Linked DNA regions of Aureispira sp. CCB-E. The protein of the gene in region 1 binds, or shares a complex with, the protein of each later gene. Links are inferred from orthologs where the notes say so. Each region holds a gene or a part of one and is shown in the gene's direction. Other genes may lie near its edges.

The links.
Region 2: the proteins of groL (region 1) and metK are in contact, whole or in part, in a cryo-EM structure (PDB 8P4O), measured with the Escherichia coli proteins. The link is inferred for Aureispira sp. CCB-E from one-to-one orthologs.

Annotation. Positions count from the first base shown.
Region 1 is NZ_CP133671.1:1,733,055-1,748,634, reverse strand. What follows is about bases 1-2,963. They hold groL (chaperonin GroEL), read left to right. Parts: upstream 1-643; coding sequence 644-2,284; downstream 2,285-2,963. Other genes in these bases: QP953_RS06720 (N-acetylmuramidase domain-containing protein), read left to right, coding at 2,498-2,963; groES (co-chaperone GroES), read left to right, coding at 177-443. Also shown: more of QP953_RS06720, read left to right, coding at 2,964-4,303; QP953_RS06715 (hypothetical protein), read left to right, coding at 4,451-5,050; QP953_RS06710 (TIGR01777 family oxidoreductase), read right to left, coding at 5,053-5,973; QP953_RS06705 (hypothetical protein), read right to left, coding at 6,058-7,062; QP953_RS06700 (LamG-like jellyroll fold domain-containing protein), read right to left, coding at 7,366-13,047; QP953_RS06695 (putative quinol monooxygenase), read right to left, coding at 13,446-13,742; DNA helicase RecQ, read left to right, coding at 14,597-15,580.
Region 2 is NZ_CP133671.1:5,368,769-5,384,292, reverse strand. The notes cover bases 8,168-11,074. They hold metK (methionine adenosyltransferase), read left to right. Parts: upstream 8,168-8,950; coding sequence 8,951-10,198; downstream 10,199-11,074. Other genes in these bases: QP953_RS21050 (Crp/Fnr family transcriptional regulator), read left to right, coding at 10,535-11,074; QP953_RS21060 (hypothetical protein), read left to right, coding at 8,168-8,667. Also shown: QP953_RS21075 (AAA family ATPase), read right to left, coding at 1-1,281; QP953_RS21070 (T9SS type A sorting domain-containing protein), read right to left, coding at 1,572-5,192; QP953_RS21065 (FtsX-like permease family protein), read right to left, coding at 5,836-7,689; more of QP953_RS21060, read left to right, coding at 7,999-8,167; more of QP953_RS21050, read left to right, coding at 11,075-11,110; QP953_RS21045 (SMP-30/gluconolactonase/LRE family protein), read left to right, coding at 11,180-12,274; QP953_RS21040 (hypothetical protein), read left to right, coding at 12,438-13,592; QP953_RS21035 (RNA polymerase sigma factor), read left to right, coding at 13,652-14,221; QP953_RS21030 (hypothetical protein), read left to right, coding at 14,228-14,887; QP953_RS21025 (hypothetical protein), read left to right, coding at 15,086-15,524. UniProt on the Escherichia coli protein: Catalyzes the formation of S-adenosylmethionine (AdoMet) from methionine and ATP.

The DNA of each region.
Region 1 (15,580 bases):
AATTTGTTCCATTCTGATGACAAAAACCAAGCCTCTCCTGTCAAAATAACACAAGCCGAGTCTAACAAACTGCACAAATATGACAGAACGACACAAATATAGACTTGGCACAAGACATGATTATAGTGTGCTATAACTTTTAATCTTATTAATCTAAATAAAACAAAACATTTATTATGAGACCAATTAATGATAGAGTCTTGGTAAAACCTGCAGCAGCAGAAGAAACAACTAAAGGTGGTATCATTATACCAGATACTGCTAAAGAAAAGCCACAACGTGGAACTGTGATAGCTGTTGGACCTGGTAAAGAAGACCGAGCAATGACTGTAAAGGTAAACGATGTTGTACTTTATGGCAAATATGCAGGTCAAGAGGTTTCTCACCAAGGAGAAGATTTCTTGATTATGAAAGAAGATGACATCCTTTTGATTCTAGATTAATGCCTCTCGAATCACTTTATAATTTAACATTCAATTATTTCATTACTTCGTAATAACGTCATCAAATTGCTTATCAGCTAAATTATTAACACCCAAAACTTAAAACTGATAATCCATTTGATATTTATTTTACAATTTTGATTTAAGTTCAAAATTATCAACGAAGTATTATTCTTTAAATAAAAAAACTTCATATAAAAATGGCTAAAAATATTAGCTTCAGCACAGACGCTCGCAACAAATTACAAGAAGGAGTAAATGCTCTTGCAGATGCCGTAAAAGTAACTTTGGGACCTAAAGGTCGTAACGTTGTTCTTCAAAAAAGCTTTGGCGCACCACACATCACTAAAGATGGTGTTTCTGTTGCTAGAGAAATCGAATTGGAGGATCCTATTGCCAACATGGGCGCTCAAATGGTAAAAGAGGTAGCTGCTAAAACTGCTGATTTGGCAGGAGACGGTACGACTACAGCTACTGTTTTGGCTCAAGCTATTGTTAATGCTGGATTAAAAAGTGTTGCTGCGGGTGCCAACCCAATGGATTTGAAACGTGGTATTGACAAAGCTGTCAATAAAGTAATCGAGCACTTAAAAGAAAGTTCTGAGATTATTGGTAGTGATATTGAAAAAATCAAACAAGTAGCTACTATTTCTGCTAATGGTGATGCTGAAATTGGATCATTGATCGCAGAAGCAATGGAAGCTGTAACGATCAACGGTGTTATCACAGTAGAAGAGGCAAAAGGTCGTGAAACTTATGTAGAAAAAGTAATTGGTATGCAATTCGATAGAGGCTATTTGTCTCCTTACTTTGTTACCAATCCTGAGTCAATGGATGTAGAATTTGAAAGTCCATATATCTTGATTCACGATAAAAAAATATCTAACATTCAATCTATTGTTCCTGTTCTTGAAAAAGCACATCAAGCAGGTCGCCCATTGTTGATTATCGCAGAAGATGTAGATAGCCAAGCATTGAGCACATTGGTTGTTAACCGTTTGCGTTTGGGCTTAAAAGTAGCTGCTGTTAAAGCTCCTGGTTTTGGTGATCGTCGCAAAGCAATGCTTCAAGATATTGCAATCCTAACAGGTGGTACTCTAATTGCAGAAGAAACAGGACATAGCTTAGAAGCTGTCGAGTTGGAGCACTTAGGAAGCTGTGAGCGTGTCACAATCGACAAAGACAATACGATTATTGTAAATGGTATTGGTGCAAAAGAAAAAGTAGATTCTCGCATTGCAGAGATTACCAACCAAATTAAAACAACTTCTTCTGATTACGATAAAGAAAAGCTTCAAGAGCGTTTGGCTAAATTGTCAGGTGGTGTTGCTGTTCTTTATGTTGGTGCTTCTACTGAAGTAGAGATGAAAGAAAAGAAAGACCGTGTAGACGATGCATTACATGCTACTCGTGCGGCTGTTGAAGAAGGTATTGTTGCAGGTGGTGGTGTTGCGATGGTTCGTGCCATCAAAACATTGGAAAGCTTTAGTGGTGCTAATGATGATGAAAATACTGGTATCAACATTGTACGTATGTCTCTAGAATTACCACTAAGAACAATCGTTAACAATGCAGGATTAGAAGGTTCTGTTGTTGTCATGAAAGTTCGTGAAGGAGAAGGTTCTTTTGGTTTCAATGCTCGTACAGAAAAATTTGAAGACTTGAAAGAAGCTGGTGTTATTGATCCTACTAAAGTATCTCGTGTAGCGATCGAAAATGCAGGTTCTATTGCTAGCTTGATTTTAACGACAGAGTGTGTTGTTAATGATATCCCTTCTGAAAATGCTGCTCCTGCTGGAATGCCAGGTGGGATGCCAGGTGGAATGCCAGGAATGATGTAAAATTGATTTCTTCGGAAATTCATTTAAAATATGCCCTTTCAGCTCTGCTGAAGGGGCTTTTTTTTGTATTGTGTTGTTCTTTCTAATTAGTCATTATTGTTTTTGCTTGTATATCTCAAAAATTAATTGTAATTTGATTTGATTTTTTCTATCAATGCATATCCCCGTTATGTCCAACTTACTGTTACACACACTATAAAAACCATTATTAATATGAATTTCATTGAGGAACTTGGTCAATTGCAAAAAGATATTGCAAAGTATTTAACCATTCACAACAACCCCCATGACACATCCAAACATGATCCTTATGCCAAAAAGCTAATTGCAGCGAATCCTGTTTTAGAAAAAGCAGCTCCCCCTCCTCCCCGAAAGACAATTAATAACTCGGTAGGTAAAAATGGCAAAAACGAATACAATGATGTTAAACTTGTACAAGAACTATTAGGCATCAAAGCCGATGGACATGCAGGACCTAAAACCAATTTAGCCATACGAAAATTTCAACGTAGCTTAGGTTTCAAAAAAACAGATGGTCGCATTGATCCCAAGGGAATTACTTGGCAAAACTTGAGTAAGAGAATTACTTCTAACCCTTCTGAAGAAACTACAACAGATACTGATTCCAATACAGCTCTAGCATCTAAAGCAACCGAAATTAAAGCTTCAGTTGGTAAAAAAGGAACCAATCAACTGGACGATGTTATCCTCGTTCAACAGTTACTGAAGTTAACACCAGATGGTAAATGTGGTCTTAAAACAATCCGTGCCATCAAAGAATTTCAACAAAGTATTGGTCTCCCAAAACCTGATGGTCGAATTGATCCCAATGGTTTTACTTGGAAAAAGTTAAATGCTCAATCCGTACCACCAGACCAAACAACCTCTGGCTCTGCTAAGTCATTAACAGGCTCTGTTGGAAAGAATGGAGACAACCACGTTAATGATGTGAAATTAGTACAACAATTATTGCACGAAAAAGGAGCTCATCTCGATATTGATGGCGATGCTGGTCCTGGAACTATTGAAGCGATTGAAGCTTTTCAAGCTAAACTAGGTGTCGCTAATCCTGATGGTCGAGTTGATCCTAATGGTTTTACTTGGAAAGAATTAAATAAAGTAACTCCTCATGACAATCCTCATGATGAAAAAATGGTTGTTACGACAGGTGATGCTCCACTTCCAGAAGAATTAAGTGTTACCAGTAAAATAAAAAAATCTGTTGGACACAAAGGTACAAACCTTCCAGAAGATGTTCTTCTTGTCAGAAAACTATTGATTAAATTTAATTACAACTTAAAAGAGGATACCACTGTAGATATTCCTCTAGTAAGTGCTATCAAACGATTCCAAAAGGAGTTTGTGGGTAGCTCTAAACCTGATGGCCGCATTGATGCCAATGGCAAAACATGGAATACACTATTAGGCATCGGTCGTATCAGAGGAGGGATCTATGATGTTGCTAAAAAATATGGTATTGAGGTAGCGGTTATCTTAGCAATTCAGGCTGTAGAATCTGGGGGGAATGGATTTTTGCCCGATGGACGTCCTAAGATTTTGTTTGAAGGGCATATCTTTTGGCGAGAACTAAAAAAAGCAGGCAAGAATCCTGCTGCTCTCCAAAAAGGCAACGAGAATATCATTTATCCAAAATGGGTAAAAACAAACTATAAATGGAACGAGAGAGAATATGACCGCCTAGAATTGGCTAAGAAAATTGATAAAACGGCTGCTCTAAAATCTACTTCTTGGGGAGAGTTCCAAATCATGGGCTTTAATTATGCTAGTGCTGGCTACTCAAATGTGGAGTCATTTGTAGAAGCAATGTACCAACCTGGTATTAATCAATTGGGTGGTTTAATGGGATTCTTGAAAGATAACAACTTAATTAGACACGTTCAAGGTCCGTCTAAAAATTGGGCTGCTTTAGCTAAAGGTTACAATGGGCCTGCTTATGCCAAAAATAAATACGACATAAAACTAGCCAATGCTTACAAACGTTTTTCTCAAATCGTTTAAATTGCTCTCTTAAAAAATTCAAAGCCTGCCTAAATCTTTAATGATATTAGGCGGGCTTTAGTTAGTAACTAACAAGTCACTAAACTCCTTCTTTCCTTAGTCAATTAGGAACTCTACTTCGTTTCTTCATCTTTAATTACTTCAAATATGCCTTTATTATTTTTACTCTGTATTTTAATTATTTCCTGTAATAACAAGAGTAATACATCTTCCCCTCCTACAGCATTGCCAACAGCAACTAAAACACCTGTCGTTTTGACTATTGATTCATTTGTTTTGGATAATCATAGTATCCTTAGTCAAGCAACAACCGACTTTAATGCGGATGGATTTGAGGATGCTGTTCTTATTTTGAAAAAAAACAAAGAAGAAGAAACATCTGACTATGCCAACAACAAACCAACATTGCGCCCTTTATTACTTTTGGCAGCAGACTCCACGGGTTCCTTCCATCTCATTGCAAGAAATGACAAAGCTGTCTATTGCGTTGACTGTGGAGGGCAAATGGGAGATCCTTTTAGTGCCTTAATAGCACATGAACAATATGTCTCTATACAGCATTATGGAGGTAGTCAAAACCGTTGGGCTAGACACCTTACCTTCAAATATGACCGTGAAAAAAAGCAGTGGTTTCTTTATAAAGATGCGGAAGAAACATTCAATGCCTCAACGCCTGTAGATACGTCAAACTTATCTGATAAAAATTATTTTAATACGCCTTTGGACTCTTTTAATATTTATCAATAAAATTAAGAACAAATTTCTTTAAATGCAGCTTGAATGGTCGGATATTCAAATTGAAATCCTTCTTCTTCTAAACGTTTGGAGACAACTTTTCGACTTTTAAGCACCAACTCCGTTTGAGTTTGTAAAAATACAGCGCCAATCTCCAACAACGTTTTGGGGATAGGAAGTCCCCACGAACGCCCCAGCTGTTGACGCAATTCTTTCATGAAGGACTTGTTTGTTACAGGATTTGGGGCAGCACAATTAATCACTCCATCAATATGCGCTTGTTCAATTAAAAATTCTACCACACGACTAAAATCATATAGATGCACCCAACTAATAAACTGATTGCCACCTCCTTGGGTTCCTCCTAACCAGAACTTGGAAAGATTTATTAAATATTCCATGGCTCCTCCTGGCTCTTTTCCTATAACAATAGCTGTTCGAAGTGCAATTCTTCGCACCGAATCAACTGGTGCTGCTCTAAACTCTTTTTCCCAAGCCTTACAGATATTCATAGAAAAATCGGTTCCAATCGTTCCATTGTACTCATCGTTGGCAGGTGCCTGCCCTCTCGTATCTTCATAAATCGTAGCAGAGCTAGAGTTAATCCATACTTTTGGTTTTGTTTGAGCTTGTGCAATGGCTTCTCCTAAAATTCTTGTAGAATTTATTCGAGAATCTAAAATCTGTTTTCTGTTAAGCGCATTGTAACGACAATTAACTGTCCGACCAGCCATATTTACAACGACATCAGCTCCATCTATTACCTTTGTCCAATCTCCCAATGTCTTTCCATCCCATTGTTCAAATTGAATACGTCCTATAGCTGCTTTTTTTTGACGAGAGAGCACACACACGTCCCAACCTTTAGCATCAAAATGTCGTGCTAATTCCAAACCTAAAAAACCAGATCCTCCAGGTATAATTAATTGGGGCATTTGTTAGACTTTATCGTTTACAAAAAAACTACTAATCAACAACTTCAATAGTTGGCTGCGCTGCTACTACAACTTAATAGTCGATTATAAATATTGTGGTAATAAATTTTCGTCATTAATCATCGCCAGTAATTTAAGCAGGTTTTCACGCGGTTTAATGCCTTGTTTGATCGCCAATTCAATTTCTTGTTTGATCAATTTTTTCTTTCCCTTTTCAAATAACAAACGTACCAAAACATATAGTTTTATCTCATCGTTGAGACAATAATAATGTTTTTTATAAAACTGGATAGCTTTGGAATAATCAGAAAAATTGGCATGCAAACGATAAATCAATTCTACCAAGTTGTTGTGTCTCTGTTCTTGTTCGTATTCTTCTTCTTCTGTCCATTTTTGCTCAATTGGACTATCACTTCGATTAAACCCATTTGTTTGTAATAAATGAGTAGCCACTTCGAGAGCTTTTTTATAGTTCCGTTCTGTTTTGATGCTCTTAACAAACTGAATAATCAAATCAGAATACAACGTGTATGTATTTAAGGGATTTTCGATGATTAGAGAAATACCTTTGTTAAGCATCTGTTCGTCGTCTCCTATATTTTGCAGTAATTTCAGAATATTCTTATAAAAAACGACTTGTTTAACTCCGATAGATTGAAAAGCATCGTAAGCAGAAAAATACTCGTAAACACAAGATTCACAAATAATTTGATACAATTGGGTCAACAACTCTGCTTGTTTAGGAAAGTTTAACTCTGTTCTATTTTTCTTTGTCAACGCTTTGCCCCAACGCTTTACTTTAGACCGCCATGCTAAGCGTTCTTTCCGAACAATTGTTTTATTGGGATATAGGTAATCTTGGTTTCGAACATCAATGATAAATTGATTGATTTGCTGCTCTAATTCTGCGAGAGAGATGGAAACAATAGGTTTCTTGTTTTTTTTACGCCCCGATGTCTCTATATAGTCATCCAAAGCCATCACTTCCTTTTGTGCTTTAGGTATCAGTTTATAAAATTCAATAGACAAATTCAATAATTTATCCTTGGGCATTTTAGATAAAATATCTCTCAATTCTTTTACTTTCATTACCTATGGTTTGAAGAATAATACAAAGAGTTTTGGGGGTAAACACTACAATCTATTCGCATTTAAGATAAACCTAAAAAAGCAAAAAAGGTTTAAAATTTCACCATTTTTTTTCAATCTTTCTATAAAAATTTGAAGCTCAATATTAAAGTATCTTGACATTTAATTCTAAACATAGCTTTCACAATGCAAGCAGTCCAAAGTTTTGCTCTAAATCCATTTCTTTGGGCTAAAAAAAATAGCAGCACCAATTAATTGATAGTACTGCTATTTTATTCACTTAACCTAAGCTACGCCATGCAACTATTCTTTTATAAACTTTTGAGCTACACGTTCCTTATTATCAAATTCAATAGAAAGTAAGTACAAACCTGCTGGCAGCTGTGCTACTTCATTAATTTCTAGCAATTGATACGACTGTATATCTGCTGTAAAATTATGTAATACATTGCCACTCGCTGCTGTAATTGTGATTTGTGCGGATGTTACTCCGATAGGCAAAGTATTAAATCGAACTTGTAGTTCGTTTTGTACAGGATTTGGATATATAGACACATCCATGTATTCGTCTCTAGTAGAACGCCCTTCAACTGCTTTGATTTGTGAGTAGGTCGTTGTTCCATCAAAGTCTACTTGTCTCAAACGGTAATAAGACACCCCTGTAAAACTATTTTCATCCAAAAGCTGATAATTGGTAACAGAAGTAGTCTGCCCTTTTCCATCTACAAATGTTACAGATTTGAATTCACTTTCAGTCTCTAACATACGTTCGATAAAGAACCCTTGATTATTAATCTCCGTCTCTGTGACCCAATTTAATGCCACCTTATCTGCATTCAGACGTTTTGCCTCAAACTTTGTCAATTCTACGGGTAGATCGGATGTTCCACCAACATTGGCAATCACGAGTTGTGAAAATGAGTTGACATTGTTTGTAGCATTATACCTTACACTTGCATTCGTTCCTGATGTTGCATTATTGGCACCACCTAGAGTAGCTCCCCAAGTAGCTCCAAAAGCATTATCTGAACGTTTAAACAATTGCAAAGGTGAATTGCCTTGCGGTTCTGCTGCATCAGCCGCAGAAATATAACTCATTCGACCAAATGTTAAATCAATCAAAGGATCAAAAGAGGCATTAGAACCATAGTTATTCACCACAAAATACTCATCATCGACATCTCCTCCAATAGTTTCCCAGCCATGTGGTTTTTCAGTTTCTAATCGAGAAACAACAATCTCTCCATTAGGTGTATTGGCATCAAACTGTATGGTAATATCAGTATTCGGCAAATTGTACACTCCTGGTCCTGGAATAAGAATACGATCAAATGCACCTCCTGCTACTGCTACCTCTGAAGGAACATAAGAGGCTCCTGTCATATTTACAGTTGTACCATCATTTGTTCCTACACCATCTTTTACTCCACCAGCTGTTCCTATAGGGTCATCTGTGTTAAACTGATAATAAGAAACTAATCCAATTTCACTACCTTTTAGGGTTAAATGGCGATTTTCACGAAGTTCTTCTTGCGTACGAGCAACATTCCATATACGTACTTCGTCGATACTTCCTTGATAATTTTCACCAGAAGAAGGCAAAGCAATTGTTCCAATTCTAAGGTTTTGATCGGTTGTATTTAAGTTCGTAGCTGTTGGTACAGCCAAATCTAAGACCCCATCTACATAAAAACGCATGGTTGTTCCATCATAAGTAATGGCAACATGATGCCATGCTCCATCATTAATAACAGTCGTACCATTGTAATCATTAAGTTCTCCTACAAAGCCCAATACATTACCACGAACCGCCATACTATTTCTTTGATTATTGCTTCTTCTTCCCCAACTAACAATATTCCCCAAACCTAACTGGGTAGTTTTAATCCAAGCCTCTATTGTTCTAGGAGCATTTCCTGTTGGCAAGTTGGTAGCCGTAGCAGAGTGATCTATAAAATTCGTACCATCAAACTCGTACATATTACCACGTACATCTGAAACTAGAATTTCGGACTCCCGTACGACCATAAACTGTCCTGTTAAACTTATTTTTCCAAACGTTACCGAATTATTAGTTACAGTATTTGCAACTGCAATTTTAGTCCATGCTCCACCAGAATTCATAGGGCGATAATACAAACCATATTTTGCAGGATTCAAACTAATAAATGTATTTGGGGCAAAATTAAACGTATAATCTACGACCAAGTTAGAAGTATTATTCGATCGGTTCACCGTCCACATTGGATTTTGAATCAAATTAGTGGCATTCACCCCTACAATACTATTTGGGATAAACGCTTGATAAGTAACAGTGATCTCTTCTGTTGCAGAATGCTGAAAGAATCTCATGGTAGCATTAGCCGCTACAAAAGTCTGGGTACTTACTCCCGAAGGAACGTTAATCGTTTGGCTATTGGAACTTCTCAAAGCATCGTTTCCAACATTGACATCCGATGCTGCCCAATCTGTAGCTGGATCCATATTCGTTAATGTCCCAGTATTTCCATTCCCTGTTTTATCGGCTAAGGTAGCAGAGCCTACTCCATCATTCATTTGATAATAAGTCAACAAACCGTTTGCACAAGCATCCAAAGTTAAATGCATATTTTCACGGATTTCATTTGCACTACGTGTCGTTGTCCAGATACGAACTTCATCCAGTTGCCCCGAAAATTCTCTGTCCAAATTATTAGCGTCAAAACCTCTCCCCAATACCATGTTAGAGAAGCTCGCAGGCCAGTTCGCATTGACACTATTGACCACCTCTATTCCATTTAGATAAACAATAACTCTACCATTCGTTTGATCTCCAACAATAGCAATGTGGTGCCATTCATCAGGTAAATTACCGCCTAATGGTACAATCGTATATGGATTAAAAGTACCATTACCAGAAACCGAAACATAAAGCAATCCATTGGCAAAATTATTACTAAGCTCTAACCTTACGCCATCATCTGAAGTTCCTGCTCCAGGAAAAGCGGTATGGAATATATTCTCATAATTATTTAGACCATTTGGACGGAACCACGTTTCAATCGTCCAATCTGTAACATTTCCTAAATTACCAATAGCTACATAATCATCAATTCCATCAAAATCTAGCACATCGCCCCGAACAATATCCGCAGGAATAGCTGTGTTGTCCTCTACAACCATAAACTGTCCTGTCAAACTAATATCGCTAAAGGTAACTGATGTTCCACTAACGGTTGATGCTTTTCGTACCAATGTCCAAGCCCCATCACTCCCTGTTGGTCGATTATAAAGATTGAGTTGACAAATATCAACGGTTGTAATTGTTGCAACAGGGAAATTAAATGTTAAGTCCATCGTTTGAGTAGAAAAAGTTGTTGCTTTATCTATCGTCCACATTGGGTTTTGAATGATATTCGATCCCACAATACCTGTTGTTGCATTGGGGGTAAACCTGTGGTAAGTTACGGTAAAATCCTCTGGTACAGAATGTGCTGTAAAATCAATGCTCAAATTAGCTGTAGCAAAATTTTGCGTACTCACACCAGCTCCTACAGCAAGTGTTTGACTGTTAGAAACATTTCCTGCATCATTCCCTATATTAACTCCTGAATTGACCCAATCTGTCGCAGGGTCCATGTTTGTTAATGTACCAGTATTAGAGTTTCCAGAATGATCTGTCAAAGCACTTGAACCTGTTCCATCATTCATTTGATAATAAGCCACCAAGCCCGTTGGACAATCTTCTAAAGTTAGGTGCATATTTTCACGAACTTCTGTTGCCGTACGGGTAGTATTCCATATGCGAACTTCATCCAATAAGACATTGCTAAATCGTCCTAAAATATCTGTACCTATTCTCAAAATTCCATCATTGGTTGCCCCCATACTAGTGGCTGCTGTAAAAACAGAAGCACCATTCATATAAAAAGTCATTAACCCTGTTCCATTGTCATAAGCCCAACAAACATGCGTCCATTCATTGGCAGTAATAGCCGCAGAAGCATTAACGGCAGTTGTTCCATTATAAAAACCCATTGTGTTAGCAGGACTGTTGATGTAGGGTCTGTAGTTGGCATTGTCAGCTATTTCTGTTTTATCCAAAATAGTATGGAATCCAGTAGCTGCATTTCCTTTTATCAATACCCATGCTTCAAACGTAACATCTCCTGTTATGTCCAGAGAAGCATTATCAGCAACGCTCACCAAATCATCGGTACCATCAAAATCTAGTACATCGCCACGAACAAGATCTTTTGTAGGTGGTGTATACGTACCATTAAAAGGACTTCCCATATCTCCTGTTGTCGAAGTCATTACGTTGGGGTCGGCTGTTGCGTTATTATTTTCATAGCCTAATGTTCCCGTTGCAGGATCATTTCCTGTTCGATCTACTCCTGGACTAGCAGCAGATCCCCAGATTCTATTCGTAAAAGTTGGTGCTTCGGTATAATGTGCTGCAATTCCCGTTACATCATCATTTTGATAAGCAACAGACCAAATAACAATATCGTTATTGTCTTTTATAATAATTTCATCCGCACCATTTCCTAAAGTCAAACCGGCTACCTCAATTACATTCGCAGAAGGGCAACCATTCAACCACTGTGCTTCAAAAATTGCTTTATTTCTAGCTAGAATAACATAACCTCCTGCGGGAATAATAAAACTAGTCGTTGTAATAACATCATCGTCTACGCCTTCATCTTCAATTTCCCAATTCTGAATATCAATTGGAGTAGCTCCAAAGTTATGCAGCTCTACCCACTCATCTGTCAAATCATTGGCCAAAGGGTCGGCGATCCATTCTGTAATTGCAACGGATGGTAATATGCCCGTTCCACGTATTGCAAAACTATATGTTCCTTCGTCTGCATCATCATTATTGACAGTAACTGTTGCATTTCGCACCCCACCTGCTGATGGCGTAAATGTTGCTGTAAAAGTAGCTGTAGCCCCTGCTGCCACACTAGCAGGCAATGTAATTCCACCAATTACAAAGTCCCCTGCATCCGCTCCACTTACCACAATACTAGACACATTCAATACCCCTGTTCCTGCTACATTAGAAATGGTAAATGTTCTTACTGTATTTGCACCAGCATTAACGCTCCCAAAATCGGTATCGTCACCAACACTAGGTGTAATATCTCCATTGACAATAGACAAACCATTTCCTAATATATCTATCTCTGGGTTTGCAACGCCAGTACCTTGAACAGCGTATGCATACGTTCCTTCATCGGCATCATTGTTATTAATCGTTACCGTTGCATTCCGAACGCCAGCTGCTCCAGGCGTAAATGTTAGTGTAAATGTTGTAGTCGCTCCAGCAGCTATATTGGCTGGCAATGTAATACCGCTCACTGCAAAATCGCCTGCATTTGCTCCGCTCAAATTAATACTACTTACATCCAAGGCTGCAGTACCACCTGTGTTTGAAATAGTGAATGTTCGCGCTGTATTTCCTCCGACAGTAACGTTTCCAAAGTCCGTATCGTCGCCAGCACTAGGTGTCACGTCACCATCTACAATAGATAAACCATTTCCTAAGACATCTATTTCTGGTGCCCCCGAAGAAACTGTGCTTTGAACATTTCCTGAGAATGTTGTTATTGATGTATTTCCATTACCTCCACATATACCTAAATTATCAACCCAAGTCCCCAAGGTTAAATCTGGTGGATCAGGAAAAGAGGCTGTCGTATTGAAGTATAAAAGATTTGGGAAAGTGCCAGAACCATCATTGTCATATCTGATTTCCCACTGATTAAGTGTCACATTCCAAATTACTCTGTAGGCACAAGACATGCCGCAAAGAGAATTAGGAAATGGATTATTATAAGTATTTCTTATTGTTCCTCCATCATTAGTCGTTCCTGTTTGATTTAAGGTAAAAGGGTAAGGACCTGCTAAAGCCCCAGTGCACCCTGTATACTGAATCTGTCCACTTCCATAGTTCCAAAAACTACAAAGTAGTAATAGTGTAAATAAAATTTGCTTCATAACATTTAGTTTTAATTTGTGTTAATTTGTTGGTCTATAAGTGTCGTTGCTTAAGAGCTACTTTTAATAAGAATAAGGAACATTCCCAAAATGCTTTTTCAGAACAAATCAACAGAAAGGGTTGATGTCTGTTAAACAAAAAAAAAGTTGTTCTGTTCAAGTGATATTTAGCTACATTACTACTAAGTAGACCTGTCCTTTGGCTTTTGTGTGACTTAGACAGGGCTACTCAACAAGCTCAATTGGCAAAAAGCTTGGCTGGTAAAAACACAAAAAAAGCACCTTATACTACATTGGTTATTAAAGCTTAAAAAAGCTATAATTTCAAAAACATCTTACGAACAACCAATGTGGTACTATTTTCATATAAAATAAGGTTCAAACTAATGCCATAAACTTTAAGGCAATTCGTAAACATTCTGTACGCTCCAAGCTTCTGCTTTTGCAGCAAATTTTGGTTTTGTTTCTTTCCATATTTCACCAAAAAAATCAGAGTGTCGGTAATTATTCAAATCTTCCTCACTATCCCAATAACTATGAGAAAAAATAACATTGGGCTGGTGAATATCTTGAACAATTTGAAGATAGGTACAGCCTTCAAAATTTCGAATCCGTTCTTTTCGTTCGTCAACAGCTTTTAAAAAACCTTCTACATATTGTTCTTGAAAAGTCATTTTTACAAATCTAATAATCATTATATTTCTTATTTTTTAATTGTTTCGTATCCTTCAACCCATTCTAGGGCTTATAAAAAAGACATAACTCACTCTCTTTAAGTCTAAAGAACGCTAATTTTCATTATAAAAATAATAAAATGATTATAATAAAACTATAAGCTATGTATAAAATAACAACTTAAGCTTATACTTTTTATTTTTGAATATATGTCGAATACCGAGTATTGCCCTGCTTTTATCTATTAGGTACTATTTTTTTTAACTTTTGAGATGTTAATCCTTGCCATAAAATGGAATGGAACCCATGTGGTACCAAAAAGGAATAGTATAAACAAAAATAACGTGACTATACATCCAACTGGAACAACTTAATTATAGCCTATATAACGCGATTACTCAAAGAAATTGAGGGCAAAATTAAATCATCAATAACTTATTATTTATTTAGATTAGACACTTATCCACTTAGGAATAATTTTTGATAGCAAATCAGTGATTTTTTGAACTCAAAAAAAGCTGTAGTGATGCTTTGGCTACACTATGATAGTCCTTTATTACCTGGTTTAGAAACTGTCCTTATTCCATAGAATTGTTGGTATCTTTGAAGCCTGTCCTATTCCTTAAAGGTCTTAAATCAGTTTATGAGTGTGTCTATGAAGCTATTTTTTTGAGTTTTATTAAGTTGAAAATTATACATTTAATTTTGAATTGCTAGTTATTTTTTTGTACTTTCAATACCCCGGTTTTGGGCGCTAAAAGATGTAATAATGCAAAATTCCCCACGCTAGCATGCCAAACATTTTTTCTATATATTTAAGATATAGATTACCTTCTCTTTATGGAGAAAAACAAATAAGAAACTCTTTTCGAGTATGGAAACAGAAAATATAAGCTTGCACGATTCGCTGAAAAAATTCTTTGGTTTTAGCAAATTTAAAGGCACTCAACAGGAAGTTATAGAAAGTATCTTGAGTGGGCACGACACCTTTGTTATAATGCCTACTGGTGGTGGAAAATCATTGTGCTATCAACTTCCAGCATTGATGGTAGAGGGAACAGCGCTTGTTATCTCTCCATTGATTGCGTTAATGAAAAATCAAGTAGATTCTATCCGATCTTTTGCCGATTCAGATTCTATTGCACACTTTTTAAATTCTTCTTTGACACGCACACAAATCAAAGCGGTCAAAAAAGATATTACAGAAGGACGTACCAAATTATTATATGTTGCTCCTGAAACATTAACCAAGGAAGAAAACTTAACTTTCTTTGCCAATACCAATATTTCATTTATCGCTATTGATGAGGCGCATTGTATCTCAGAGTGGGGACATGATTTTCGTCCTGAGTATCGTCGCATTCGTTCGATGATTGAAACCATGGAAAAACAAATTCCTATTATTGCCCTAACAGCTACTGCTACTCCTAAGGTTCGCATGGATATTATCAAAACCCTTAGAATGAGCAATCACAACGAATTTGTCTCTTCTTTTAATCGTGACAATTTATACTACGAAGTCCGCCCGAAAGCAAAAAAAGAAGATGTTCTAAAAAATATTGTTCAATTTGTCAAAAGTATGAATGGCAAATCGGGAATCATTTATGTTCAAAGTAGAAAGGCAACAGAAGAAATTGCTCAACTACTTAATGTCAATGACATTAATGCTGCTCCTTATCACGCTGGTTTAGATGCCAAAGTAAGAAGTGATACGCAAGACGCTTTTTTGATGGAAAAAATTGACGTCATTTGTGCTACCATCGCTTTTGGAATGGGAATTGACAAACCTGATGTTCGATTTGTTGTCCATTATGACATTCCTAAAAGTATTGAAAATTATTATCAAGAAACAGGTCGT
Region 2 (15,524 bases), 3.6 Mb from region 1 along the record:
ATTGAGAGGAAATTTAGTATTAGCCGCTATTTTATAACCATTACTTGGCTCTGTAACTTGTTGGTGCGTGATTTCATCATAATAAATATCCTCATCGGTGTATTTCCACAAATTTTGTATGCTAGGAGCATACAACAATAGTTTGATTAGATAGGTATAATTACTGAAGCTTGTTGCCGATAAATCAAACTTGTTAAAATAGCTGACCAGTTGCAAGGTAAATAAATCGGCTTGATAAGTACTATCTAATAAGTGGTTGGCAATTTGGCGTTGATTTTTAGTCGACAGAATAGGCGTATGCTCCTCTGGATGAATTAAGTAGAGTAAGGCGTCTTTGATATTTGTAGTGCGAATCGCATCTAAGTCATTGCCAGCCTGTTTGTATTGTGTTAATTGTTGAATCCACAAGTTTTGTCGAATACCAGTATAGGCAACACAGCGTTTGTCTGAATAATCATTCCACTCTTGTTTGGCCGCTGCTTTTTCATCTATATAAGCAATTAGTTTTCCTATTAATAAAGCAAAATCAGCATAAGGCTTTTTATTTTGAACAGATTGAACAAAGCTGTCGTAACGTCCTTCAAATAGTTGATAGTCTTCTAAAAATTGTTGGTAAATACTGGGCGATAATTCAATATCTTGGAATGCTTTTAAAACTTCTTGAGCTTTCTGAAACCAAAAAACATTAGCTTGTTGGACCTTTATAATATCCAAATCTTCTTTTAGCAACTGTTGAATGGCCTTGGGAAGAATGGTCAAGTACTTATCCTTATTGTCTACATCTTTAAGTAGCTCATTGTAAACAAACATATTCATAGCAGCTCGATAAATCCATAGATTATTAGACTTTTGATGCGTTGTTTTTTTGCGAGGTTGCTGCGCCAAAAGCTGAAGTGCTTGTAACCAAATTGCAATAATTACTTGATTGGTCAAAACAGGTTTGGATAACTGAAAACGAGCCATTCCCGTACGCATTTTATCAATTTTCTGTTTGCTAGCTTGAAAATTTTGGCTATTGGGTAAAGAGTCTTGATCTTTGGCTAGACAAAGCAGTTCTATGTAGTGTTTTCTATCTCTTACTTTGTGAATAAGAATAGGGCAGTTGTTGAGTTGTACATAAAGCGCAGTATTGTCACTGTGAATAGAACACAATAAATTAGAGGCATCTTCCTTGATCTGAAGCTGTTCAAAGGCAAATCGTAGCAATTTTAAAAAATGCCCAACTAGTTGGGTGTTAGGGAACTGCCTGAAGTATTGTATGAGTTGTGTTTTTGAATGCACGATTTGTTAGTGTGTTTATAATGACCCGTGATTTGCTAAACAGTGTCCTTTTTATGAAATGGTAAACTTGATATTGCTATAACAAAAAACAACATACAACAATTTTAGAAAGCTTGCAAAATTGTCTTGGAATAAAGTCGGGGAAGCTATCATTCTATGGAAAATAAGCATGGATTAGAGACAAAAAAAGACAGCTTGCCATCGTGTAGCAAGCTGCCGTAAGAGTTTAACAATAGTTGGTGTTTTAACAAGCACATAGTAGCTATGTCGCTAACTATTGTGACAAGACATTACTCTTTTATTACCTTTAATATGGCTGTAGAAGCATCCATCTTAATAGAAACCAAATACAAACCAGAAGGGTATCCCTCCAAAGATAAATCTAAGTATTGTTGTTGTGTTACCTTTAAAGTGTGCAATATTTGCCCATGAACACTTGTAATTTGAATGGTTGCTTCCGTTGGAATGTGCCCCAAATCTAAAGATACATTTCCTGTTGTTGGATTAGGATAAACAGAAATATTGGCTTTATTTTGAATGTTAGAAACAGCAACGCCACAAGAAGAGAAGGCGGTTACATTGATGTAGTCAACGCTAGTCTTGCTATCAAAGGCAAACCCAAATTGATCTCTATATTCTAAGGTAACGGTTTTTAGACCAGGGGTAGCATAAGTAACCGAATGAGGACCATTACCAGTTGCTGTTGCAGGAGATGCTCCTGCTCCAAAGTCCCAAAATGGACTCAAGCCAAAACCTAAATTGGAACTACTGTGATTGGTGAACACAACAGGATCGCCTTCACAAGGATTGGTTACATCGGCAGCGAAAGCAACATCAGGACAACCAAAGCCATTGCTTAAATCAATGTTTTTATTAGAAGCTGTACCCGCACCACAATAGTTCGTAGGAACTACGGTAAGTTGAAAATCAACATGGGTACTGTTGAGAGTAATGGTATTGGTACCTTGACCTTGACTAATTGTTGCAGCACCAGCAGGGCTAATGGTCCATACGTAATAAGTGGCACCATTTACATTGTTAATAGAATACGTTTCACTTTCTCCAAAACACAAGTTACTATATCCTGATATCGTACCAGCCGCAGCAGGTACAGCAACACTAGTTAGGTTGATCGCATTTGATGTATTGATGCAGCCATCGTTGATTTCAAGGGTATAATTACCAGAGCTGCTAGCAGTCCATGTCGTGTCTCCAATTGTAGCTGCGCCTAGAGAGTTGCCATTTAAAAACCATTCGTACGTAGCTCCTGCAATGTAGTTGGCAGAAATTTCTGTAGAACCTCCGACGCAGAAGCTAGTAGATGCAGCGTTGATTGTTGCAGTCGGCAGCGGTGCTTCTGTAATGGTTAAGGCATTAGACGTTGCGGTACAGCCCAAAGCATTCGTTACTTCAACAGTATAAATACCACTATTGTTAATGCTAATTGTATTGTCTTCTAGCGTTGGAGTAGTAATATTATTACCATCTAATATCCAAGTATAGGTCGCTCCTGGATCTAAGTTAGCGTTTAGTGTTAAGTTAGAACCAGCACAATAACTATTACTAGGGGCTGTAAGATTGATTTGTGGATAAGCAGCGTTGATTGGCGAAAATACGGCTGAAGTATCTAAGCATCCATTTGAACTAGTGATAACCAATTGATAATTACCAACAGTTGTAATGTCTAAAGTAGCTTGCGTTTGTCCCGAAATAGGGCTGTTGTTATTAAGCCAAGTATAACTGCCACCAGCAATAGTATTGGCAGTTAAGGTAATGGTACCCGTTCCCCCACAGAAATTAGCGGCAGAAGTAGCAAAAATAGCTTGCTCTTGAGGGAAGAAAGTAATGCTTTCTGTTGATGATTGCGTAGTACAACCATCAGTATTGGTAACCACGTTATAATAGTCGCCTGCTTGATGAGCTGTATAGGTACTGCTATTAGCTCCAGGTATTAGTGTATTGTTGTAATACCAAGCAATTGTTTCTCCATTGGCACTATTCACCGTTCCTGTAAGAAGGGTATTGGTTCCTTGACAGATTTGATTGGAGTTGGCGCTATTGGTGGCAACGGGTGGAGCAGTGTTGACAAAATTAACAGTTACCTGATCTGTATTAGCACAACCATTATTATCGGTTCCTGTTACAGAATAAGTGGCATTACTAGTAGGAGTAAAAGAAACCCCATCAACAACACCATTGTCCCAAACATAGTTAGCGGCACCAGAGCCTGTTAAGGTTAATGCTTCTCCTTGACAGATAACGGTAGAGGAGGCATTGGCAACTACTGTTGGTAATGGATTGACAACGACTGTTAATTGGCTCGTATTGGTGCACCCATTACTAGCAGTACCTGTAACGCTATAATTATCAGTTGCACTAGGCGAAAAGGCAACGCCGTCAGAAATATTATTGTTCCAACTGTAACTGATGGCACCCGTGCCAGAAAGCGTGACAGAATCTCCTTGGCAGAGTGTAGTTGCTGTCGCATTGATGCTAACCGTAGGGCTTGGATTAACGGTAATATTAATGTCAGCGGTATCTGTACATCCATTGCTGGCTGTTCCGATGACAGTGTAGGTTCCACTGTTGGTGGGAGAAAAGGGAACGCCGTTGTTTATGTTATTATTCCAAGAATAAGTACTTGCCCCATTGGCAGTTAATGTAACCGATTCGCTAGAACAAATTGTCGTAGCACTAGCATTGATGGTAACCGTAGGAGAGGGATTGGTAATTTGCAGATTATAACCAATAATTTGAACATTAGGAGTAGGACAAGCACCATCATTTACTGTAATGGTAAATGGATAATTCCCTGAAGGGATGGAAGCGGTTGGTATAATTAGTTGGATGGTAATAGGGTTGGTGCCTGTTACAGAAGTTGTTGCTCCATTGATTACAGAACTAATGTCGCTCGTGGCTGTAAGAATATCGTTGGCATCTGGATCAGATACGCTAAAGTCAATGACTAAAGGTGCTCCTCCACAAGATGCAATTAAGTTGCCTGTAACGGTTCCAGAACTTGGAGTAATAGCGCCAGAAACAGGAGGTAAACTAGAGCAATTGGCAGAAATAATCATTTGTAAATCTCGAATTAGAGAACCAATTTTAAGCCCATTTCTATACTCATCAATTCTTACTGAAATAACAGCTACTTGACCTAAATTGGCTTGTGGAGTAAAGGTCATTTGCCCATTAGTACTATTAAACTGAAAGGTAGTTCCCGATTGCAAGCGCAATGGAGTAGTAGCACTTAGACCACTCACAAATGAAATGTTTGCTCCATTTGTTGTTTTGGGATTGATTAAAGAAAATACTAAAGAATCGCCATCTTGATCAAAAAAACCGTGGTTAAACTGGCTAATTTGACCTTGACAGCTATAGAGTACAGGTAAATTATTAAATTGTGGAGAGTTATTACAAGGAGCCAAAGCGGTATTGATGACCGTTTCTATATAAATACAAGCATTATTAGCATTTAGATTGGTAATACTTGAGTTTCGGTTGCATTCTGTAAAGCTAATTGTATAGCTATCACAACCTGTTGGTAGTTGAATTTGACCTTGATAGATAAACTCCTGAGTCCCTTGGACGGAACCTCCTGCGCAGGTGGTTTGTGTGCCAGCGCAAACTTGTGAAACTTCTTGTGAACTGACAGAGGAAAGCGTTAGAGATGAACTAACAGATGAACATCCTGAATTGCCAGCTATAGTAACTGATGGACTGCTTGGAGCTGCAACGCCTCCGCAGTCTCTATAAAACCTTAAGGTTATTTCGTAAGTATTGTTGCCAACACAAGTATACGTTAAGTCGGCTCCAACAGCATGAGTTGCTTGGGCAATTTGTCCCATCGTAAGAAGGAACAAACAAAGGAATAATAGTTTTTGAAAGCGTAAACAATAATTTGTTTTCATAGTATTTTAATTAGTTAGCCCAAAGATAAATGCAAGTTCATCTACTGTCAGTTGACAGATAACTTTAGTGGACTGTGGTTTGATAAAAAAGAAGTCTGATAGAGCAAGTGATGTGTTCATCTGTTCGGTTTTAAAAGAGGCGAGGGAATACATCGACTTGTGCTTAACAAGACAACTTATTGAATTTTTAATTGACGTGGAAAGGGATTGCAAATATGAGTCCTCGAAGAGAATAATAGAGGATAAATTAATTTTATATTGTCCTAAAAAAGGGGCTATATGTAGGCTTTTATAAAATTTTATTTTTTTAAATATTTGATATTTAATCGTTTCTGCTTTTTTTAGTCCAACTCACTTTTTTTGCACTAAGGAGATAGAAAAACAAAATTATGATTGATATGGGGACAATGCTTTAACACTGTAGGGAAAAAAGGAGCCTTATTGGGAATAAGGTGTACGCCAATTAGAAAAGTCTGTCTTAGAAGAATTTTCTAGACAGAATAGACCAAAGAATTTTTTAGATTTTGAACACGTCTGCGTATTCTAAAAAATATAAGTGAAATGGATTGTGATAGTTGCATTACTTTGTGGATGTTTTAGTTTTTTGCAAAAAAAATCCACGAAGTACTAATAGTTGTAGACTTTAGCTAAATCGAATGGCTTTTACAGGATCAATTTTAGAAACCAACCAAGATGGAATAATGAGTACTGCCAATGTAATTAACATGGTGCCAATATTTAAAGCTAAAATAGTTAGCCAATTAAATTCAATAGGGACAACCGATACATAGTACAAATCTTCGGGAAGTGTCATGATGCCAAATTGCATTTGCAGTAAACAAAGCCCAATACCAATAAGATTCCCCCAAAATAAACCATAGCCGATGATGTAAGCTGCATTGTAAAGAAAAACTTTTCGGATAGACCAATTAGGAGTTCCCAATGCCTTTAAAATACCAATCATATTGGTTCGTTCTAAAATAAGAATCATTAAAGAGGTTGTCATATTAATAATTGAAACCAAGATCATCAATAATAGGATGATTCGCTCGTTCATATCGGTCAAACTTAGCCAGTCAAAGATATTGGGTTGAATTTCCTTGATGGTATTGGCGTATTGATCTGCGCCCATAAGTACAACGTAATTGGTATAATCGCCGAGTGCATCCAAATCTTTAATGTTGTCTACAAAGATTTCGAATCCAGAAACTTGTGCAGGGAGTACTTGGTTCAAGTTGTTGATAGATTGCCAATTGACAAAAACAGTTTTTTGCACTCTAGCATCTTCGGGACCCTGATAAATACCACTGACTGTATAGTTGAACATGTGCGTGTCACCTCCTGTATCGGTATATTTTAGCTTCAAGGAATCTCCCACATCAATTCCTTTGAGTCGAGCAACTTCATGAGGAATAACAGCTCCCATAAAATTAGGATCTTCAAAGTTCAATTGATTGCCTTTATTCCAGTGCTCTTGGACATACTTCCACCCTAAATCAGTTGGGGCAGTTCCAGCCGTTAAGCCTTTTAGAATAAACTGTTCCTCATCTAAATTTAATTCAACAGGATAACTTCGGAAAGGTCGCCAGTTGTTGAGTTGTTGTAATTTTCGAACATCAACCAATGCAAAGCGGCGGTCGTATTCTTCCAATCCAGTTTTGTAGATGCCCACCACTGTAAACTTTCGCCCAAGGGAATTACCTTCTTGAACAAAATAAATCAAAAACTTATCGCCCAAGTTTAATTTTAGACGATTAGCAGTTGTTTCAGAAATGAGAATGCCATTGCTAGCATCTTCTGACTGGGTGTCTAAAATATCTCCTTCTTTGATGTATTGTTTTAAAAAATCCCAATCATAGTCGGCTCCGACTCCTCGTAAAACAATACCCTCAATTTGGTCTTTTGTTTTGATAATGCCTTCTTTATGAATATACAGTTGGATGTGTCGAATACCACCTTCTGTTTCGTGAATGACATCTTTTTGGACGATTTGATACTCTTGCGTAACCAGCAAGGCTATGCTGGCAAGTGTTAGCAGAAAAGCTACAAATAAACGATAACTTAGGCGGATTCGCTTTTTTAAGAATTGGGGCGCAAAAGAAAAAAGCAATGCCAGTAGCATGAGTGATAACCCAATGTAAAGGTTAGGGTTGTAGCTGTTTAAGCCAATTGAGTTTATAATATCTGTTTCAGGTACTTTGTGCAATACCTTTCTGATTGTATCGACACTAGGGTAGAAATCTTGATTTTGATTAATAGGGCTGCTTTCAAACGAATAGCTAGAAGGAGAGTAACTACTAGTAATGTGAATGTGCCCCCAAAAGCCAAATATTTTTTCACTAATTGTATTTTTAAAACCTGAAACAATAGCTGTTGCCAAAATCATGACAACCATGCTTAAGGCAATAGCAACAACTGCTAGGCGCAAAATTGCTCTAGAAAAAGATTTTTTTGTTGCAGTTCCAACTCGTTTGGCAATTAAAAATTCAAGATTCAAGGCGTATATTGATTTATTTTAAAAGTAACGTTGCACCAAATAATAGCTAGCAGCGTAGCTAACTACTAACCAAAGTGAATTTATTCTTATATTGAACTCAAAACTAAATGCATTGTTGCAAAAGTATCATTTTTTCTGAACGATTGCTTATTTCATATCGCTATTCACATACTTTTATTTAGTAGTTTGCTAATTATTTAGCTCCTTTTGACTGAGCTAGGCAAAGCTTGGTATGTCGTTTTTATTGTTTGAATAAAGAACAAGAAAGCAAGCGAATATGATTCTAGCAACTATTTATTATGATCCAATTTGAAACATCGATTTTACTTAAAAACGGAAAAAGAACAGCAACAAATACAAATAAAAATAGCAATTACAGCAATTTTATTCAATTTGGCTTTATTCTTTTTGTTTTGGACACTTAGTTGTCCCTTATTGTCTTTGTTATTTGTAATGATTACATTGTCCATTATTGCCCCTTTTTTTGACACGCCATCTTTAGTCAAAAAAGGAGTGTTGGTTTATCGTTCCCCTTTGTTTTTGACAGAACGAGAAAAAAATGGAATCATTACTATTCATGGAGGCACTTTGTTCGATTACTATTATGTTTTGGATCGAACATTGACTGGGCAACAAAGAACAAAGTTCATTGTCAAATCTTATTTGGATGGCTTATTAAATTTGATTGAAGAATACGAAAATTTAGGAGAAGGGAATTTAAAAGTTCGAGGAACCAGCTATATTATTAATGAACGAACGGCGAAAAAAATTGGTCTAAAAAAAGTAAAAACAGATACTTTACAAAGCTTAATTTTGGGATATAATTACCCCAATTTGATTTGTTCCTATTCTCTGTCGAAAGCTAAGCTAAGTTTTCCTAATTTGAAAAATATTCAAAGTTTTGAAGGGAATATAGAGACACTGGCTCAGCATAAGGCTTATTTATTGCGTTTGAGGCGTTTAATTCGAATAGCGTAAGCAAAATACTTATTTGATAAATTGCTTAGATAAAGAAAAGCTCTATTTAATAGTTTGTTTTTTATCTTTTTTAATTTTTAGAATAAATGAAATTATATTTTGTGTATTTTGTATTTTTAAAAATTTAACTTGGTTTGATTTTGTTTGCATAGGTTAATATATGCTCGATCTTGAGCTGGTTTTTTTAGCAAAATAGCTTTTTAGAATGCAGTTGTTTTTTAGTGTGTATTATTTAACTATCTTTGCTTGGAATTTAAATACAAGACATTAAAAAATCTTAGTTATGCCATATTTTTTTACGTCCGAATCAGTTTCGGAAGGACACCCAGACAAAGTAGCTGACCAAATTTCAGATGCTATTATTGACGCTTTTTTAGCTCAAGACCCATTATCAAAAGTAGCTTGTGAAACATTTGTCACTACAGGTCAGGTGGTTGTAGGTGGTGAAGTTCGCTCTAAGGCTTATGTTGATGTACAAAAAGTTGTACGCGATACAATCCGTAAAATCGGATATACAAAATCAGAATACCAATTTGACGCAAATTCATGTGGAGTACTTTCTGCTATCCATGAGCAATCTGCAGATATAGCTCAAGGAGTAGATGTTGGAAAATCAGAAGACGAGCAAGGAGCTGGTGACCAAGGAATGATGTTTGGTTATGCAACAGATGAGACCGATAATTATATGCCTTTGGCATTAGATTTATCGCATAGATTATTAAGAGAGTTGGCAAAATTGCGTAGAGAAGGGAAGCAAATTCCTTACTTGCGTCCAGATGCTAAATCTCAAGTAACAATTGAGTATGGTGACGATCACCAACCAATACGTGTTAACACAATTGTATTGTCTACTCAACACGATGATTTTGCAGATGATACAGAGATGTTGGCAAAAATCAAAGAAGACATTATCAATATATTGATTCCTAATGTTGTGGCTCAACTACCTGCACGTGTACAAGCTTTGTTTGACGACAATATTATTTACCATATCAATCCTACTGGTAAGTTCGTTATTGGTGGACCACACGGTGATACTGGTTTGACAGGACGTAAAATTATTGTAGATACTTACGGTGGTAAAGGTGCTCACGGTGGTGGTGCTTTTTCTGGTAAAGATTCTTCAAAAGTAGACCGTTCTGCTGCTTATGCTACTCGTCATATTGCTAAAAATATTGTTGCTGCTGGTTTGGCTAAACAATGTTTGGTACAAGTAGCATATGCAATTGGTGTTGCAGAGCCTGTAGGTTTGTTTGTTGATACTTATGGTACGGCTCAAGTTGATATGAATGATGGAGAAATTGCTGCAAAAATTGCAAAATTATGGGACTTGCGTCCAGCAGCAATCGTTCGCAACTTGGGATTAAGAAATCCTATCTATTCTGAAACAGCTGCGTATGGTCACATGGGACGTACACCAGGTTTGGTTACTGTAAATGGTAAAGAGTACGAAACATTTACTTGGGAAAAATTGGATCGAGTAGACGAAGTAAAAGCTACTTTTGGGTTGTTAGAGAACACCAACGCTTAATAAATAGAAGTTGACAAGGTTGTACCTTGACAAAATAATTGGAGCCTCTTCTACTACTTTTGTAGAAGGGGCTTTTGTTCGTTTATAGTATATTGTTTTTACTATCAAACAATAGTTCGTTGAAAAACTTTATTAGTTTGATAATCAGTAAGTTGTATCTTTGTTGCGTTTTGTGTTAAAATTTTGATTATCAAACTAATATAAATGTGCTTTTTTATCTTTTTGGTGAAAAAAGTAAACAACTAAGCTTGCGCCCTCATGAGCGTAGCGAACTAATCAACGAACTACTAATCAAAAATATGCTAACATTTTTAAAATGCCGAAGGCAGATGAACTATGGAATATATAAAAGATTTATTGACAACACATTTGAATATATCAGAGCAGGAATGGGCAACTTTTCAGCGTTACTTGGTTTATAAAGAATTTAATGCAAAGTCTTTGGTTGTGCGAGAGGAAATGGTTGCACAACACATTTATTTTATAGACTCTGGATTGATGCGTTCTTATTACTTGGAAGACGGTAAAGAAATTAATACTTATTTTGCCTGTGATGGTGCGTTAATGACGGTATTTTCTAGTTTCTTGCGACAACAACCGTCTTTGGAATGTTTAGAAGCGGTCGAAAATTGTGCAACTTATAGTTTGTCTTATGAAGCTTTATATCAATTGTATGAGCAATTTCCTAATTTTGAACGATTTGGGCGTATTTTGGCAGAGCAAAACTATCTTTGCATCTTGGATAGAACAATGTTGATGCAAACAAAAACGGCCAAACAACGCTATCTAGATTTTATAGAAACAAGCCATCCCAAAATTATCCAAGGCATTCCATTGTATCAAATTGCTAGTTTTTTAGGTATTGCTCCTGAGTCATTGAGCAGAATTCGCAGGGAAATTGTTCGTTCCTAACATTTGTTAAGGTATCTTTTTTCTGATTGCTGCTCTTTTGTGTTTTATTAAATTATTAAACACAAAAAAATGACAGTTAAAAGGATAACAAAGTACCTAGTTGTAACCGTATTATTAGTTTTTATTGTATCAACTACCATTAAATCGACTCGTATTGATCCTATTGCTTGGGTGCCTCCGCAAAAACCAAAATTAGAAGGCGTTTTAAAAACCAATGAATTATTACAAAAAACAGAATGGATTGATTTAAAGGGATGGTACGGTCCCGAAGATATTGCGATTGATAAAGCAGGTAATTTGTATTGTGGGGTGCACAAAAAAAATGATTTTAACCAAGGAGCTATTGTCAAAATTGATAAAAATGGAACCCTTTCTGTTTTTTGCGATACCGAAAAATGGGTGGCAGGTTTGCATTTTGATGCCGAAGGAAATTTGATTGCGTGCGATCAAAAAAGAGGATTAATTTCTGTTGATCCTAAAGGAACAATTACGGTATTGGCTCAAGAAGATGAGTATGGTCGCTCGTTCTTAATTCCCAATGATGTTGATATTGCTAATGATGGGAAAATTTATTTTTCTAGCACTTCTTCTAAATATTCCTTTAGTATGTCAAATGCACTTAAAATCGTTTTAGAGGCACGCCCAGATGGTGGTTTATTTTGTTATGACCCAAGAACAAAGGCTGTTGAAACGCTGATTGATAGTTCTTTTTTTGGTAATGGCGTAGCTGTTTCTAAAAATGATGAATTTGTCTTGATGGTAGATTTGACAAAATATAGGGTATTGCGTTATTGGTTAAAAGGTTCTAAAAAAGGAACAATAGATACCTTTATTGACAATTTACCTGGTTTGCCCAATGGCATTTCTAGAAGAGCAGACGGTAGTTTCTGGTTGGGTTTTAGCTCTTGCCGAAATGATGATTTAGACAATTTGCAGCCTAGTGTTTGGTTGAAAAAACTTGTTTTTGGCTTGCCCGACTTTATGAAACCAGCTATGCAGGCTTATGGCATTGTGATGCATTTAAGCCCTACGGGAGAAATATTAAAAACCTATTACGATACTTCTGGCAAACGAGTACCTGAAGCAAGCTCTATTGAAGAACAAGATGGTGTGCTTTATTTGGGTGGAGATTTGATTGACCACATAGGCAAGTATACATTATAATAGTTGCAACTTAAGATCTTATTTAAATGAGAATAGAAATTTAGCTATGGAAGCAATGCCTAGCTGGATTTCTATTTTTTTTTTGAAAAATTTTCACCTTCTGCGAACCTTTGATTTTGGGCGGGGTATAACGGATAAATATAAAAACTAAAAATGCAGAAAAATGAAAAATAGAATTCTTGTAATGACCTTATGTTTAAGCTTTATCATATTTGCGGAAGCTCAAACCGTTCAACCCCAAAAAGTACATTCTATTGTTAAGGTGCAATATGAATACGATTGGTATGTTGAACAACATGAATTGTGGAAAAAAGAACTAACGAAAAATCCGAAACATGCAGATGGTTGGTTGAGTTATTACACAGCAGCGCGAATGGCTAAGATATTAGCACCCGATCAAGGAACAAGAGAAAAGTGGATTCAAAGAATGAAGGCAATTGTAACCGAAATGAAAGTGCCGATAAAAGGAACCTATGAGTATCATTACATTCAAGGTTATGATGAAATGGATAAATCGAAGGGAATTGAGCATATTTTCGAAGCTTATAAATTAGATGCTACTCGTCCTGATGTATATGATGAGTTGGTTACGTATTATGAAACCAATCGAAATAAAGAGAAGTTAGAAGAAGTATGCAAAAATTGGAAAGCTAGTAGCGATTTGTCGCCAACACTCTTAAATTGGAATTATAATATGTTAATGAGTACTCAAAAGAATGCTATTTTAATTACGTTTGGAGACAATGATACGTACCCCTCGTTAGTCTTGCAGTATGCAGAAGGAGTACGAAAAGATGTGACGGTTATCAATAGTAGTTTGATTTTTTTAGAGGATTATCGAAAAGCTTTGTTTAAAGAGTTGCGTATTCCTGAAATTGAAGAAGAAATTACAGGAATAAAGATGATTGTAGATCACATTATTGAGCATAAAGGAGAACGTCCTCTTTATACGGGTATCGCTGGGAATCATGCTGCTTTAGGTCTGAGTGATAAGTTATTTAATGTAGGATTGGCAATGTTTTATTGCGATGAGGAAATTAGCACAACTTCTTATTTGATTAATAATTTTGAGAACCATATTTTATTAGATCATCTAGTTTGTACCTTCCACAATGAAGTTTTTCCTAGTGCTGTGGATCGTTATAATTTGCTCTATGTTCCAGGATTAATGTTATTATACAAACATTATATTTTAGTAGAGGATGTTCGCAAGCAAGCTAAAATTAAAAAGATTGTTTTGAGTATAAGCAAAGGGTGTCAGCAAGAAGAAGCCATAAAAAAACAGTTGAACTATTATGAAAAACTAGCCCAAAAATAATGAATTCGCTTTAATTTAGGTTGTTCTTTAACGAACCAGAACAGCCTATTTTTTTTATTATGGAAAGAATAAAAAACAAATCGGACGAGGATTTAATGCGACATGTTCAAGAAGGGGCAGAATGGGCGTTTAATGAACTGTATCAGCGATACAGTCAGCGAATTTTGTATTTTATGTACAAGATGTTGCGGCAAGATGAGGCAAAAGCACAGGACTTATTGCAAGATGTGTTCTTAAAAATAGTGGAAACTCCCGAAAAATTTGATGTAACACGAAATTTTAAAACTTGGATTTTTACTGTAGCTGCGAATAGTTGTAAGAATTATTTTAGAGCGCAAAAAGGAGGCTTTTTAGAGTTAGAAAAGGCACCCAAATTGACAACGACTCAAGCGTCTGTGGAGTTGAATACGGGAATTTTTCAAGCGCAATTAAACGTAGCATTAGACGAGTTGGCTTATGTATACAAAGAAGCGTTTGTTTTAAAATACAGAGAAGGCTTGAGTCTTCAAGAAATTGCACTGGTGATGAATTGTCCTTTGGGGACGGTTAAATCTAGATTGAGTAGTGCCACAAAATTATTAGGAAAGAGATTGGCTCCATTTAGAGCAAGCCTTTTGACAAAAGATTAAATAAAAATGGAAATATATAATTTATTAGAACAAAAAGCATTTGATGAATTAAATGCAGCAGAACAAGCTTTTGTATTGGAGCAAATGTCTTCGGAAGCCTATGATTATGAGCGAAGCATTATTTTGGCTAGCCAAGATTTTTGGGAACTAGAATCGGCTCAAATTCAACCTGCCCCTCCTCATCCTAACAGGGCTTTGGCGGCTTTGAAAGCTAAAAAATCTAAAGAAACGCAACCTTCCAAAGGAATCATAGCTGCTTTATTGGCGTACAAAATACCTGCGTGGCAGGCTGCTGCTGCTTTGATTTTTGTTTTTTTCTTTGTACGAGGCTTGGGAACAGCCCAACAAAACCAAACTATTATTGTTGCAGAGGAACATTTGCGAGATACCGTTTTTGTTAAAGAATATATTACAAAAGTCAAAGAGTTACCAGCAGACACATTAATCAAAGTCATCTACAAAGAGGCTCGTCCAAAAGAGAATCGCAATGAAAATGTATTGGCTTCCAATAAGCAAAGTCCTGTTCCTAACAAGAATGTGAAGCCCCAAGGGCAAGCCATTGTTCAGGAATTTGATGATGTGCTACAATATTGCAATACTGCTTCTAGTTCTCCTGCCAGTAAAGATACATTTTTGCAAATACTCAGTAATGAAGTTTTCTTTTAAAAAATGCTTGTAAAAATATTCTACTTATTAGTTTTAGTTTGTTGATAATTAGTTTTTTAGGTCGTTTGTTTGTTGGGTAAATATCTTAAAGGCAAACAAACTTTACCTTTCTTTTGAAAGAAGGGGCGTTTAACTTTAGAGTATTCAAATACATTAATTTTAACACAAAGAAAACATTATTAAAAAAAACTAAAGTAAATGAAGATTACTATTATCATTGGCGTTCTATTGTTAAGTTGTACCAATTACTCTTTTGCCCAATTTGGGAAAATAAAAATCAAAAAACCTAAAATAACGGCTCCTTCAAAATCCAAACCCTCCAACTCTAACTCAACGTCTTCCGAATCAAATAAAAAATCGTCCACAACTCAAAGCACCACTTCTAGTTCTAGTACAGGGAGGACTTCTGAAGGTGCTCCAACACGTCGCTCAGAACTACCGAGCTATGAAACGTATAGCAAGGTAAGGGATAATATAAGATATGCCAAAAGTGCAATGGAGGATGCTTCTTGGAAAATAAGTCCCGATGAGAAATCACAAAGTAAAATATTAAATTACTTGAGTAAAGCGAAAGAGAATTTAGATATCTTAAACCAAGATCCTGCAGAAAAAGATAGAGCTTATTTAAAACAATTTA